Regions from separate parts of the Bacillus sp. P4_E1 genome, predicted to be linked through region 1. Evidence: predicted binding sites of a transcription regulator. Region 1 holds the regulator's gene; the other holds the start of a gene.
What was found. The regulator LexA, encoded in region 1, represses DNA repair genes until DNA is damaged. The targets are predictions, from matches to a motif close to CGAACATATGTTCG.

Region 1 (6,573 bases):
TCGTAATTCCAAAATCTTCATTAATTTTCTTCAAATCATCCATTACTTGCTTTGTTGTCAGAGGATCTAACGAAGCAACAGGCTCATCTGCCAATATGATTTTCGCTTCTTGTGCCAATGCTCTAGCAATTGATACACGTTGCTGTTGTCCCCCTGATAATTCATCAGCTCGTGCATATGCTTTTTCTGAGATATTCACTCTATTCAGCGCCTGGAATGCAAGCTCCACGTCCTCTTTCGGAAACAGACCTAACGTTGTACGCAATGTAGAATGATATCCAACCCGCCCAGCTAATACATTCTTCAGTACCGTTGATCGCTTCACAAGGTTAAAGCTTTGAAAAATCATACCAATATCTCGGCGCATGCGTCGTAATCCTTTTCCTTTTGCAGCAGTAATAGACTCCCCTTCAATAATGATTTCTCCTTCTGTGATTTCATGAAGGCGATTTACCGATCTGAGAAGTGTTGATTTTCCAGCACCGGATAGCCCGACCATTACAACAAACTCACCTTTTTGAATTTTCAAGTTTATATTATTCAATCCTTTTGTACCATTCGGATACACTTTGGAAACATTTCGAAACTCTATCACACATCTTACCTACCTTCTATGTATTATCAATAACTGAAAAACGGCAAACTAACTGAAATCACACACTTTCCAGTTAGTCGCCATTTCCATATGTATTATTGCGTTTTCACTTTCTTTCCATATTCACGAACGATATCAAATTTACTATCATCAGATTTAACGTATCCTTCATGTGAGTATACTTCTTTAATGATTTTGTGCCCTTCCTCATTCTTTCCTATTTCAATGAAAGCATCCTGTAATTTCTTGCTCCACTCTGCATCTAAATCAGAACGTACAGAAATCGTATCGTTTGGAATTTTCTCCGTAAATTTTACTATTTTCGTTTGATCGAATATATTCGGATAATCTTTTTTTACAATATTGCGAGCATCTTGGAATACAACAGCTGCATCTACATCACCATTTAAAAGAGCAATAAGTGACTGATCATGACCTTTTAATGTAACAGGTTTCACATCCTTTAGCGGATCGATTCCCTCTTTTAACAATACAGCCGCAGGCCATACATAACCCGCTGATGATGTTACATCTTGATAGCCAATTTTTTTACCTTTTAAATCTTTTACACTATTAATATTAGAATCTTTCTTAACAACAAACTCTGATTTATAAACATCTACTAAATCCTTTGTCGGAGCTCCAGTTTCATCATCTACCCCAAAACGTTGCGCCTGTAAAATTACGTTTGCAGCCTTTTTCTCATGCGCTAACACATACGCTGTTGGAGGTAAAAAGCCTACATCTACTTGCTTAGATGCCATCGCTTCTACAATTGTATTGTAATTCGTTGAAATACTAACTTTTACCGGAATGTTTAATTTATCACTTAATAGCTTTTCCAATGGTTTTGCCTTCGCCTCTAACGTATCTGCATTTTGAGAAGGAACAAATTGAACATTTAGTGTCTTCGGTACATAACCTTTTTTCGTATCTTCATTTTTACTTGCACTTGATTCCTTCGTTCCACATCCACTTAATAATCCCGCTGCTAGTACAACTGTTGTGCTCATTGCAAAAACTTTTTTCAACATGTTAATGCCTCCATTTTTCGTTGTTATAAAATAACCTTCCATAAACATGAAGAAATATATCACATATTTTTACAAATAATTGCTTATTTACGGAATCTTTACACATTCTATACATTCACATTAAAATTCTTTTCATATATTTGATATGATTAATTGAAAGATAACTATAGAAAAGGTGAATGGCGTTGAATCAAAATCAAATTGTAACTTTAAATATTTTATTAACAAGCGATGTACATGGTACTGTGTATCCAATTCACTACCAAGATAACTCCAAAGCAGAAATTGGTTTAGCTAAAATTTCTACTCTCATAAAAAAAGAACGTTCTCAAAATGCAAACGTTCTTCTGATTGATAACGGGGACTTCATTCAAGGAACACCATTTACTTATCATTACGCTACATACGAAAAAGATATGGAAAACCCAATGTCCTTATTAGCCAACTACTTAGAGTATGACATTGCAATTATCGGAAATCATGAATTTAATTACGGAATGGATATATTAAATAATGCTGTGGCTACTGCAAATTCTTCTTATCTATCAGCAAACATTTTAGATAAAAACAGAAAAGAACCTTATTTCGGGAAACCATATATAATAAAACATATTGAATCAAATATAAAAATTGCTATTTTAGGGGTGACAACGCATTACATCCCCCATTGGGAACAAGCACATCATATTAAAGATTTACAATTTGAAGATGCATTTGAAACAACAAAAAAATGGGTTTCTTACATCCGTAAACATGAAAAACCAGATTTACTAGTCGTAGCCTATCACGGGGGATTTGAACGTGATTTACAAACCGGAGTACCGACTGAAGTTTTAACAGGTGAAAACCAAGGATATGCAATGTGCCATGAAATTGAAGGCATAGATATTTTACTAACAGGCCACCAACACCGAGAAATCGCTCACACCGTGATTAATGGTGTAACAATTTTACAGACCGGATGCAATGGACACTCAGTTGGAAAAGTAACAGTAACATTCGAAAAAGCAGAACAAAAATGGGTAAAAAAAGAGAGTTATTCAGAGTTATTGCCCGTACAAGGAATTGCGGCAGACCAAGATGTTCTTTCCTTGGTTGCCAATTATGAAGAGAAAACACAAAATTGGCTTGATAAACCTATTGGAATAATTTATGGGGATATGCAAATTTCCGATGCTATGCAAACACGTTTGCAAGACCATCCTTTTATTGAATTCATAAATAAAATACAGATGGATATAGCTAATGTTTCAATTTCTTGTACAAGTTTGTTTCATAATACATCTCCAGGTTTCCCGAAACATGTAACAATGCGTGACATCGTTTCTAATTATATTTATCCAAATACATTAAAAGTAATTAGAATAACCGGAGCGGATATAAAAGATGCTCTCGAACTCTCTGCTTCTTATTTCACATTAAAAGCAGATGGAACCATCATCGTAAACCCTACCTATATAGAACCAAAACCACAACACTATAATTACGATATGTGGGAAGGGATTTCGTATGTATTAAACATTTCAAAACCAATTGGAGAGAGAGTAGAGTCTTTGCAGTATAAAGGCACTCCTCTTAATATGAATGAAGAATATGACGTTGTTATGAATAATTATCGTGCAAGCGGTGGCGGGAACTTCTTTATGTTTCAAAATAAACCAGTAGTAAAAGACATACCAACAGATATGTCTGAACTTATCGCTAACTATATATTGAAGCATAAAAGGATAGAAGCAACGAAAAATGAAAACTGGAAAGTTATTAAATAACAATTTTAACAAATAAAAAAAGATGGGCTATGCCCATCTTTTAATTTAATTTTGCATTATCCTGCTTTTTTAAAGCTTTTAATTTCGCCGGTGTAACGTCCGTGCCTTCTTCGTTAACGACTTTAATTCCTTTTAATTCGTTTAACATATTTTGACGAAATCCTTTTAAATATTGTTCACGAAGCGATTGGCGCTCACGTTGTTCTTCTTCAGTTAAGCCTTCAGCTTTTGCTTTTTTCGCTAAGAAGTTAATGCGTTCAATGAGTTCTTGACTTGGCATCTCGAATCCCCCTTCTACTCAAAACTGATTATTATCATACAATAGTTATTCCTCTTTATCAAGCAATTGCTTTGTATATTCTACATACCTTCGATGTACAGTTGCTTTTGAAACATCATGACCAAAACCACGAAGTGTTGCTGCAATTTCTTCAAAAGTTAATTCATTCCGGCGCAAACGTACAATTTCCTCAATTGGCACTTCTTTTTTCTCACGTCCTACGCTTAAATGACGATTTTTCAAATTATTTTCTGGACGAAATCCTTTCTCCACTGCTCTTTGCATGCCACGTTTAATTTTTAAATTGTGGATCTTTCTTTGATACTCTTCAACGATCCCAATTATATTTAGCACCATCGAATCAGAATCTGAAAGCTGTAATTCACCACTATGCGTGTGCGTATAAACTTTTATCCCCTCTTTATGTAAACAATGCATTAACGCAATCTTTGCATTTCCTCTACCAAGACGCGTTTCATCTTGTATAAGTAGTACATCAACTTGTTCATCTCGAATTGTATCTAGCACTTCTAATATGCCATCACGTTCAATTGTATAACCGCTAGCCTGCTCCTCAATTACCTTTGTAACATCCATTTGATAGCGCTCAGCTAAATGCAATAATTCATCTTTTTGACGCAATAATGATGTTTCCTGTGCTTCTTTTGTTGTGCTCACACGTGCATAAATAATTGCATTCATTTTGAACCCTTCTTTCTCACTATATTTTCCTTATAGTGTATCATAAATTTGCCTTTCGTTCGAACTTATGTTTGTAGAATGTTTTTTCGCATGTTATACTTAATAATAAGAAAAATGAAAGAAAACGAGGTGTTAGAAAACATGGAAAAGTTAACGAAACGCCAGCAAGACATTCTCGACTTTATTAAGCTAAAAGTACAAGAAAAAGGATATCCACCTTCCGTACGTGAAATCGGTCAAGCAGTCGGCCTTGCTTCTAGTTCTACAGTGCACGGACATTTATCACGACTAGAAGAAAAGGGATATATTCGACGCGATCCAACAAAACCACGCGCAATTGAAATTTTAGGTGACAACCGAACGGAAACACAATCTGTTATTCAAGTTCCAATCATCGGAAAAGTTACTGCCGGTTTACCGATTACAGCAGTCGAAAGTGTAGAAGATCACTTCCCACTTCCAGCTAGTATCGTTGCTGGAGCAGATCAAGTGTTTATGTTACGCATTTCTGGAGATAGCATGATTGAAGCCGGTATCTTTGATGGTGATTTAGTTGTTGTTCGCCAACAACAGTCTGCATACAACGGTGAAATTGTAGTTGCTTTAACAGAAGATAACGAAGCAACTGTTAAACGTTTCTATAAAGAAAAAGATCATTTCCGTCTACAACCGGAAAACTCTTCACTAGAACCTATTATTTTAAAACAAGTGTCAGTTATTGGAAAAGTAATTGGCGTATATCGTGATTTACATTAAAAATAATAAAAAGAAGATAATTCCCTTATTTATATAGGTAATTATCTTCTTTTTATATTTTGATAGATTTCCGTTCATTCAAAAGAATGCGTTTCATTAATTATTAACGCGTTTCAATAGTAACATCTCCAGCAGCGGTTTTACCGCTAATCTTTTTACTACCATTACCAATCGTTATATTTTTATTGTCTTCATTAAAAATTGTCACGTCTCCAGCAGCAGTTTGCCCAGTTATAACTGCATCTCGTGGTTTTTCCAATAAAGTAATATCTACATCTCCAGCAGTTGAACTTACCTCTAAATCATATTTAGAATCATGATCAATAATATCTATATCCCCACTAGCCGTTTTTGCTGTTACTTTCCCTATTACTTTTTTAAAATTCACCTCACCAGCTTTTGTAGACCCCTCCACACTCTTTGCTGTTACATGTTTCAAATCCACTTCTCCGGCGAGTGTTTCAACACTTACGCGGTCACTTTTCACATTACTTATTTCTATTTGTCCAGCGGATGAATTTACTTTTATCTCTTGATAAGAACGTTCAGGTACTAATATAGTCAATGTAGGCGTTTGAAATCCGAAATTGTAAAATGAAAAATCAAATGAAACACCTTTTTCTATTTCCCCTATGATTTTTAATGTATCACCATCTTCAGCAATACGAATCTCCTGTTTACTTACGTCTCCTTTTTGCTTTACATAAAAAGAGGAATCAGGAGATTTTTGGACAACAATATCTCCAGCATCTAACTTAACTTCTACATTTTTTAGCGTTTCGTTTTTAATTACGTCCTCTTTATCTCCTTTCTCTGCAGTTTGTACTGCTTTTTCATATGTTTGTGAAATCCCTATTACTCCAATAATGATACAAGCGATAGCTACTAATAATATCTTTTTCATCATCTACTCCCCTTTTATCATTTTGAAGTTCCAGACTACATAGCGTACACATAATCTTTTAAACCACTTCGTACTATAATAAGCTACAATACATAACAACAAACCTACTCCGACAAACGTTATACTAACGAAAAGATCCAACCATATGAAAGTGCCCATAAATACTTTTACAATAACGAAAAATGGTGTCACTACACTAGCAATCCCACCGACCCAAAAGGAAAATATAAAAGCTATAATTGCAACTAACGGGCCTAACACAATAATAAAATTAAACAAACTAAGTCCAACCGCTGCCATGACAGCTCTTGTCACATTTGAAGTCGACGGATCTTTTTTCATTTCATCAAATCGATACATCGCAAGTAAGTCTTTCGCAATTACTTTCGGAGAGCCAAGTCCTTTTATTATTTCTGATCCAGTTTTCCCCTCTTCCATCCCAAACTGAAAGTGCTCTTCATAATCAAATAAAATATCTTGTCGCTCTTCTTCTGGTAACTTTCTAAGATGACTTGATAATTCTTTAAGAAACT
Region 2 (6,573 bases), on a different contig from region 1:
ACACTTGATCTAGTGACGGCGGAATGTTCGCAAATTGAAGTGCCTCAAGACCTGTCGACATAACCTCCGTAAACATTGAAAGGGACATCTTCTCTTCGCCAAGCATCTCAACGAACGTATCAAGAAGATTCATCACTTCTTCCCATACTTGCTCATGGTCTGTCGCAAATAAGAAATCTCCATTTTCTTCTGCACGAACACGTAATTCTTCTAGTTTTTTCGGAACGTCAAGCTCCTCTAAAAATAAATATACCGCTTCGCACATTTGCATAACTGTTCCAGCACGCTTCAGTCTTTTTTGCATACGAAAAACTGGCGTTCTTACAACGTCGCGAAGTCGATTTATTCTCTCTTCCATTTCACGCTCACTGTCTGTTATCATTTCGCTCGCATCATCAAGAGAACGATAACGACGATACATCCACGGATCTTCAGAAGTCCATCTCTTCCCTTGTACACCGTACGCTAAACAGTAGTTTTCAAACTCATCCATCTCTTCGCGCATCGCTTCTTTTCTTACATCTAATGGATATAAAAGCTCTGTTTTCACGCAGCGAAATACTGCATCATAACGCCAATTCCCGCTAATAATCTCGAGTGCAGAACGAATACATTCTACTAGCGGATGATGTGACATTGGGCGTTTTTCATCGATGAAATGCGGGATATTATAATCCGTAAATAACGTTCGCATTACGTCGTAATAACTTTCTCCGTTACGAAGAAGGACTGCGATATCTCGGTAACGATAGTCTTCATCCGCCACAAGTCTTCTAATTTCACGAGCTACACCTTCTACTTCAGCTCGTAAATTAGCTGCTGTACTAATTGTTACACTCGCTTCACCATGATACTTTTCATTCGGACGCGCTTCATAATGCGTTTCTAAATGAGCTAATGCTGGAGAATGAAAACGCGGTTGTTCCATAAGTGGAATTGTTTTTTCAATTTCTATTTTCTCTTCACGCGCTACTTGTTTTATTCGTTCATACGTTAACGTCGTTTCATAAAATAAATCTAGTTCATTCACTGGCTGCGCTAACGTTTTTTCATCCATCGTTAATGTTATTGTTACTCTTGTTCCTAATCTCATTAGCCCTCTAACGATTTCTAGCTCTTGAGGAGAAAATGAATGGAATCCATCTATATAAATTTCCGCGCCTTTTACATACTCAGAGTCTGAAAGCTTCTCAATTAATAATTGTAAGTAGTCTTCTGAATCTAAATACTTTCCGATTAAAGCACGTTCAAAATCATCATATAGTAACTGTAAATCATACACTTTATTCGCTAGCAGCTTTTGCTCTGCACTACTGCTATGCGTGTCTAATTGTTGCCACATTTCATATACGTTAGATGGCGTCACATTGTAACGTTTAAACTCAGCAATCATACTACCAAGATGTTCAAAGAAACCGTTTTGCTCCGCTGCTTTTTGAAACACCGATAATCCATCTTTACGAGATTCTACAATTTTACGAAGCAACATATGTACACCAGCTTCATCAATATGAAGACGACTCGCTCCGCCAACTTCTTGCAGCACCTTCCACGCTAATCGCGAAAAACTAAAAACTTGTGCCCGAATAGAACCTCTTACATCTTCGCTCCCAATTAACGCCTGCTGCGTTTGGAATGTCATCTGTTCTGGCACAAGATATAATATTGTTTTCCCTCTTGGGCGCTGTTTTAACTCTTCTTGCACTTCGTGTAAACAAAGTGTACTTTTTCCACTTCCAGCTCTACCAATCACAAATCGAAGTGACATGAAACCCCACCTTTCACTTACATAACGAACGTTAGTTTGCTATCACAATTGTATTATAGGACGATAAAAAAGACAAACATACTCGTTTGTCTTTTCCTTATACTTCATTTTATTATATCAGCCTTTTGAAAAATTCGTTTGTACCTCTTGAATCGGCCAATATCGTAAATCAACTTTACCGACAACTGTATCAGCTTTCACAAAGCCGAAGTGCCTACTATCCCAACTACCAAGGCGGTTGTCACCAACTACAAAAATAGAACCGGGTGGTACAAACTTTTCTTTCGTTAATTCTTCTAATTTAAAATCACCTGTTAATTGCCGTCCATTCGCCTCTTTCTTATACGTCTCTAAATAAGGTTCCTCCACGAATTGTCCGTTTATATATAATTTATCATGCTTATATTCGATATGATCCCCAGGTAAACCAATAATTCGCTTTACATAGTCCTCTTTTTTATTCGCATGAAAAACGACGACATCAAATCGATTCAAGTCCCCTACTTGATAACTCACCTTATTCACAACGAGCATATTTCCATCTTGCAATGTCGGCATCATTGACTTCCCCTCTACAACGTACGTTGAAAAGAAAAACGTTCGAAAAAATACAGCTAATAGTACACCAATTAAAATTGTTCTTATCCACTCTAGCCCTTCTTTTTTCAAAGTTTTCTTCATTCGCTTCTCCCCTCGCCCTTTAATGATGAAGCTTATCTTTACAAAGAAGACTTTTCCTAATGTAGTTCTAACTTTACTTCAATTTTTTTACCGACATACCATAAAATAAAAATAACAACGCCCACAATAACCGATTTCACTGGCTTATGAATAAATGACACTAAATCATGACCGATATACGTTAAAATAAAGATCATAACAAGCTTTCCAAATGCTAATGCTAGTCCAAACTGTTTTACGCTAATGCGAGACAAACCAGCTACAACATTTATAAGCGCAGATGGTGTGAACGGAAAACAAAATATAACAAAGATTGGCGCGAACCCTTTTCTTTCAATCCATCCCATCGCTTTTCGCACTCTCTCATGCTTATTTACAAAAGAAAAGAAACGACTTCTTCCAAAGCTACGAATAATGAAAAATACAAGCATTGCACCAATTACTGACCCAATCCATGAATAAAGAAAACCGAACCAAAAACCAAATGCAACAGCATTCGCCAACACAAACACAATGAGTGGCAATGCCGGAATAAGCGCCTCAATCATCGGTAAGCCAATACCGAGAAGCGGTCCGAACGCACGATAACTTTCAACAATATGATCCATATTTTCTGGTGAAAAATACTCTTTGATCGTTTGAAAATCCATTCTACACTTTACCCCTTTACTCTAATTACTACCTCTACTGTATCATCGCTTAAATGAAAGAGGAAATGGTAGATACGACATATGGAGATGTATTTATTAAAGTTTCCATATCATTCGCTAGAATTCCTTCATTATTATGCTATGATAATCTTTCAATATTCGACAAGGTTTGTTGTACGTTTGGTTGTTTGAGAAACAATATTTTTTGATGATTTTTTCGGTAAATGAAATTACACTGGTGATTTTCTGAATACATCGACCACAATTTGATTTTTATCGACTTTCCGACAAAAACAGACAAATAAAAAGGATGAGTCTCCCCATCCTTTTCCTCTCACACTTCGCCTTCCTTCACAAAATACACTTTCTCATATGCTGGTGTTAATTTAGATTCTTCATTTTTATCAATCTCTTTAAAGCAAGGATTTCCTTGTTTTTTCTTACGATCTTCATACTCTGTCCGCAATTTCGCTGTACGATTTTGCTGATTTTCAAAGCTACTTTTTGACATTTCTAGTTTCACAGCGAAACCATTTATAAATCTAATAATAAGATTTCCATCTTTTAATTCTTTATTATCTTCAATATGAAAATGAGATAACCACGCACACTCTTTTCGAGAATAAGAATACGTAGGGAAAAAATAAAGTTGATCTGTCGGGCTAATTGCGATAGGAGCTTTATGTGTAATACGAGTTAACTCCTTCGTTCCTTCTTTTCTTCCAAAGAAACTAGAACCATGCTTCCGGCAACTTCTCTCTATAATATCAAGAGGCTTTTGAAATACGAAAAAAGAATCTTCCATTTCTACAATTCGCGTAACAACTTTCTTTTCTCCTAGAACAACAGGAAGTAAGGCCATTGTATTTTTGCTTACAACATAGTTTTCGACATAACGTTCTACTTTACTTTCCATAGTCTACTGTCTGCTACTACAAATATAGGCAAATGTATATCCTTAGAGTATGTAGTTTTTGCACGCTAAGAATACTTTTATCTATACTCGCTCTTTTGTTAGTAACAGATTTTTCACCTCTCTTTTTTTAATTTTCGATTGCTATTTAATTTCCCTTCTTCATTTCCCTTTTATAGTAGCACCTACGAAAAGGAAATGCTTTACATTCTACGATTCTTTACAAATACTTATAATAAATCAAATATAATACAAATCTGTTAATAATGATATACGAATATTAAAGGAATAATCTGTATAAAAAGAGGATTCTGTATACGAAAAAAGAATTTATATCATTTGTAATATGTTTAACACATTCCCCTTTTCATATAATTACAGCAATTAATTTTGCTATAATTAAAATATAAATCAAATATACGGAGGTCTCTCATGGAAGAAAAGCAAGATCATCCAACAATTCAAATGAAAAATAGTAGCATTGTTATCGTAAAAAATTCAGCGAGTATTATATTCGGTTTATTTTTTATTTTACTGTTCTTCGCGAAGCCTTTTCGTAAATCTAAATGTCCAGAATGCAAGAAACGTGAAAAGAAAAAAGCTGTGAAAGAACACTAAAAGGCCTTCCTTTACGGAAAGCCCTTTTTACATACTGATTGCCATTTCCTTCATTCTTCTTCACCCTCAAAAAAACCTACTATTTTTTCTTTCAAGATTCTCTGTATCTCTTTCAACCTGTACTATGATTATATATGGTTCTTGATCTAAATACCGAGAATGAGACTTCCTCAAATCAATTACCGTCACTTTATCATTTTCATAAGTTTTCGAGTACACCTTTATTTCTTCAATCGTACTTTTTAGGCTGTCTTTATTACTAATATAAATATCGTATATCTCAACAACAAAAAAAAGGATGGCATAAGCCATCCTTTTTTCTATAATAAACTATAAAATTATAGTTTGATTACGTTTTTAGCTTGAGGTCCACGGTTGCCATCTTCGATTTCGAAGCTAACTTTTTGGCCTTCTTCTAAAGATTTGAAACCATCAGTTTCGATTGCAGAGAAATGTACGAATACATCGTTTTCGCCTGGAACTTCGATGAAACCGAAGCCTTTTTCGTTGTTAAACCATTTTACTTGTCCTGTAACTGTCATAATTATTTCCTCCTACGAAAATACATTTTATTTAGTCTTCATGTATAAAAAAAGAATCCACACATTATCAAATTCGAAACATAAACTAGTTCTCACATACTTTTTCCCGTTTGTTTTCGGCATTTGATAATATATGGATTGCTTAATTTAATTATTCAACTGGTATTATCATAACACACTTAAAATAGAATGTACAATCTTTTTAAAAATAAAATTTCTAAATTTTAGTATTTCTTATAAAATATAACCACACCTATTCTAATAAGGAGGCGTATATGGCAGAAATAATCCCTGAAAAAACATTAAAGAGAATTGAAAAAGATATTGAAAATAACAACCTTGGAAAAGCAAGAGATAGATTACACGGATTAATCACTACTTATCCGAATGAATTAGCACTTAGGAAAAAACTCGGTGACATTTACTTTACATTACAATACCCAGAAATGGCTGGACGGTATTGGTATCTTGAAAAAGAGAAAACAGATGTTATGCACGCGGCATGTCTACAATTTGAAAAATCGATGGGAAACGACTCTTATCATATTGTACGTGCTTTAAAATTCAAAGGAGATCGTAACATTATTACAGGACTACACACCGAACGTCCCTTACAGCCATTGCAGAAAAAAGTGATAGAGGAACTAATTGATGATTATGAAGAAACATGGAAAGACAAACTATTTACATGGGGCTGTCTATCATTATTCGTATCCCTTCTTTTTACTGCTATCGTTGGTATATTCACTATATTGGATTGGATATTTTAAATAGAAGTGAACGTCCCACAATACGACGACAAATAAAATTACATCAACTTTCCGACAAAGTTTAACAATGTCAGCGACGTAATAATAAATAAGAAAAGTGCCCCAAAAATATTTTTTGGGGCACCTACTTATACCTTTATTTCGTAAACTGCTCTTCTTCCGTAGATCCTTTTAAAGCAGTCGTTGATGAAGTACCGCCCGTAATTACTTGTGCTACTTCATCAAAGTATCCTGTTCCTACTTCGCGTTGATGGCGCGTTGCAGAGTAACCGTATTTCTCTGCTGCGAACTCTGCTTGTTGTAATTCAGAGTACGCTGCCATGCCGCGCTCTTTATAACCACGCGCTAATTCAAACATGCCGTAATTTAATGAATGGAATCCAGCAAGCGTTACGAACTGGAATTTATAACCGTACGATGCAATTTCTTTTTGGAAGCTTGCAATCGTTTTTTCATCTAATTTTTGTTTCCAGTTAAAAGAAGGGGAACAGTTGTAAGCAAGTAGCTTCCCTGGATATTTCTTATGAATTGCGTCCGCAAAGCGTTTTGCATCTTCTAAATTTGGCTCCGACGTTTCACACCAAACGAGATCTGCATACGGCGCATACGCTAAACCACGTGCAATTGCTTG

Region 2: a site for LexA is predicted at 1,794-1,807, ahead of addB (helicase-exonuclease AddAB subunit AddB). Genes of this name have one in related genera too.

Annotation. Positions count from the first base shown of each region.
Region 1 is NZ_JBFUIV010000019.1:90,483-97,055, forward strand. Features, by position in the region: gene phnC (phosphonate ABC transporter ATP-binding protein) at 1-595, opposite strand, end outside; gene AC1DS7_RS22665 (phosphate/phosphite/phosphonate ABC transporter substrate-binding protein) at 691-1,629, opposite strand; gene AC1DS7_RS22670 (bifunctional metallophosphatase/5'-nucleotidase) at 1,815-3,398, shown strand; gene AC1DS7_RS22675 (DUF896 domain-containing protein) at 3,439-3,678, opposite strand; gene AC1DS7_RS22680 (YneB family resolvase-like protein) at 3,724-4,380, opposite strand; gene lexA (transcriptional repressor LexA) at 4,522-5,136, shown strand; gene AC1DS7_RS22690 (DUF4097 family beta strand repeat-containing protein) at 5,240-6,043, opposite strand; gene AC1DS7_RS22695 (DUF1700 domain-containing protein) at 6,044-6,573, opposite strand, start outside.
Region 2 is NZ_JBFUIV010000003.1:378,583-385,155, reverse strand. Features, by position in the region: gene addB (helicase-exonuclease AddAB subunit AddB) at 1-1,768, opposite strand, end outside; gene lepB (signal peptidase I) at 1,886-2,449, opposite strand; gene AC1DS7_RS06290 (TVP38/TMEM64 family protein) at 2,506-3,099, opposite strand; gene AC1DS7_RS06285 (competence protein ComK) at 3,434-4,015, opposite strand; partial or broken gene AC1DS7_RS06280 (RNA-guided endonuclease TnpB family protein) at 4,065-4,142, opposite strand; gene AC1DS7_RS06275 (hypothetical protein) at 4,445-4,630, shown strand; partial or broken gene AC1DS7_RS06270 (hypothetical protein) at 4,681-4,942, opposite strand; gene cspA (RNA chaperone/antiterminator CspA) at 4,969-5,172, opposite strand; gene AC1DS7_RS06260 (DUF6584 family protein) at 5,448-5,942, shown strand; gene aceA (isocitrate lyase) at 6,079-6,573, opposite strand, start outside.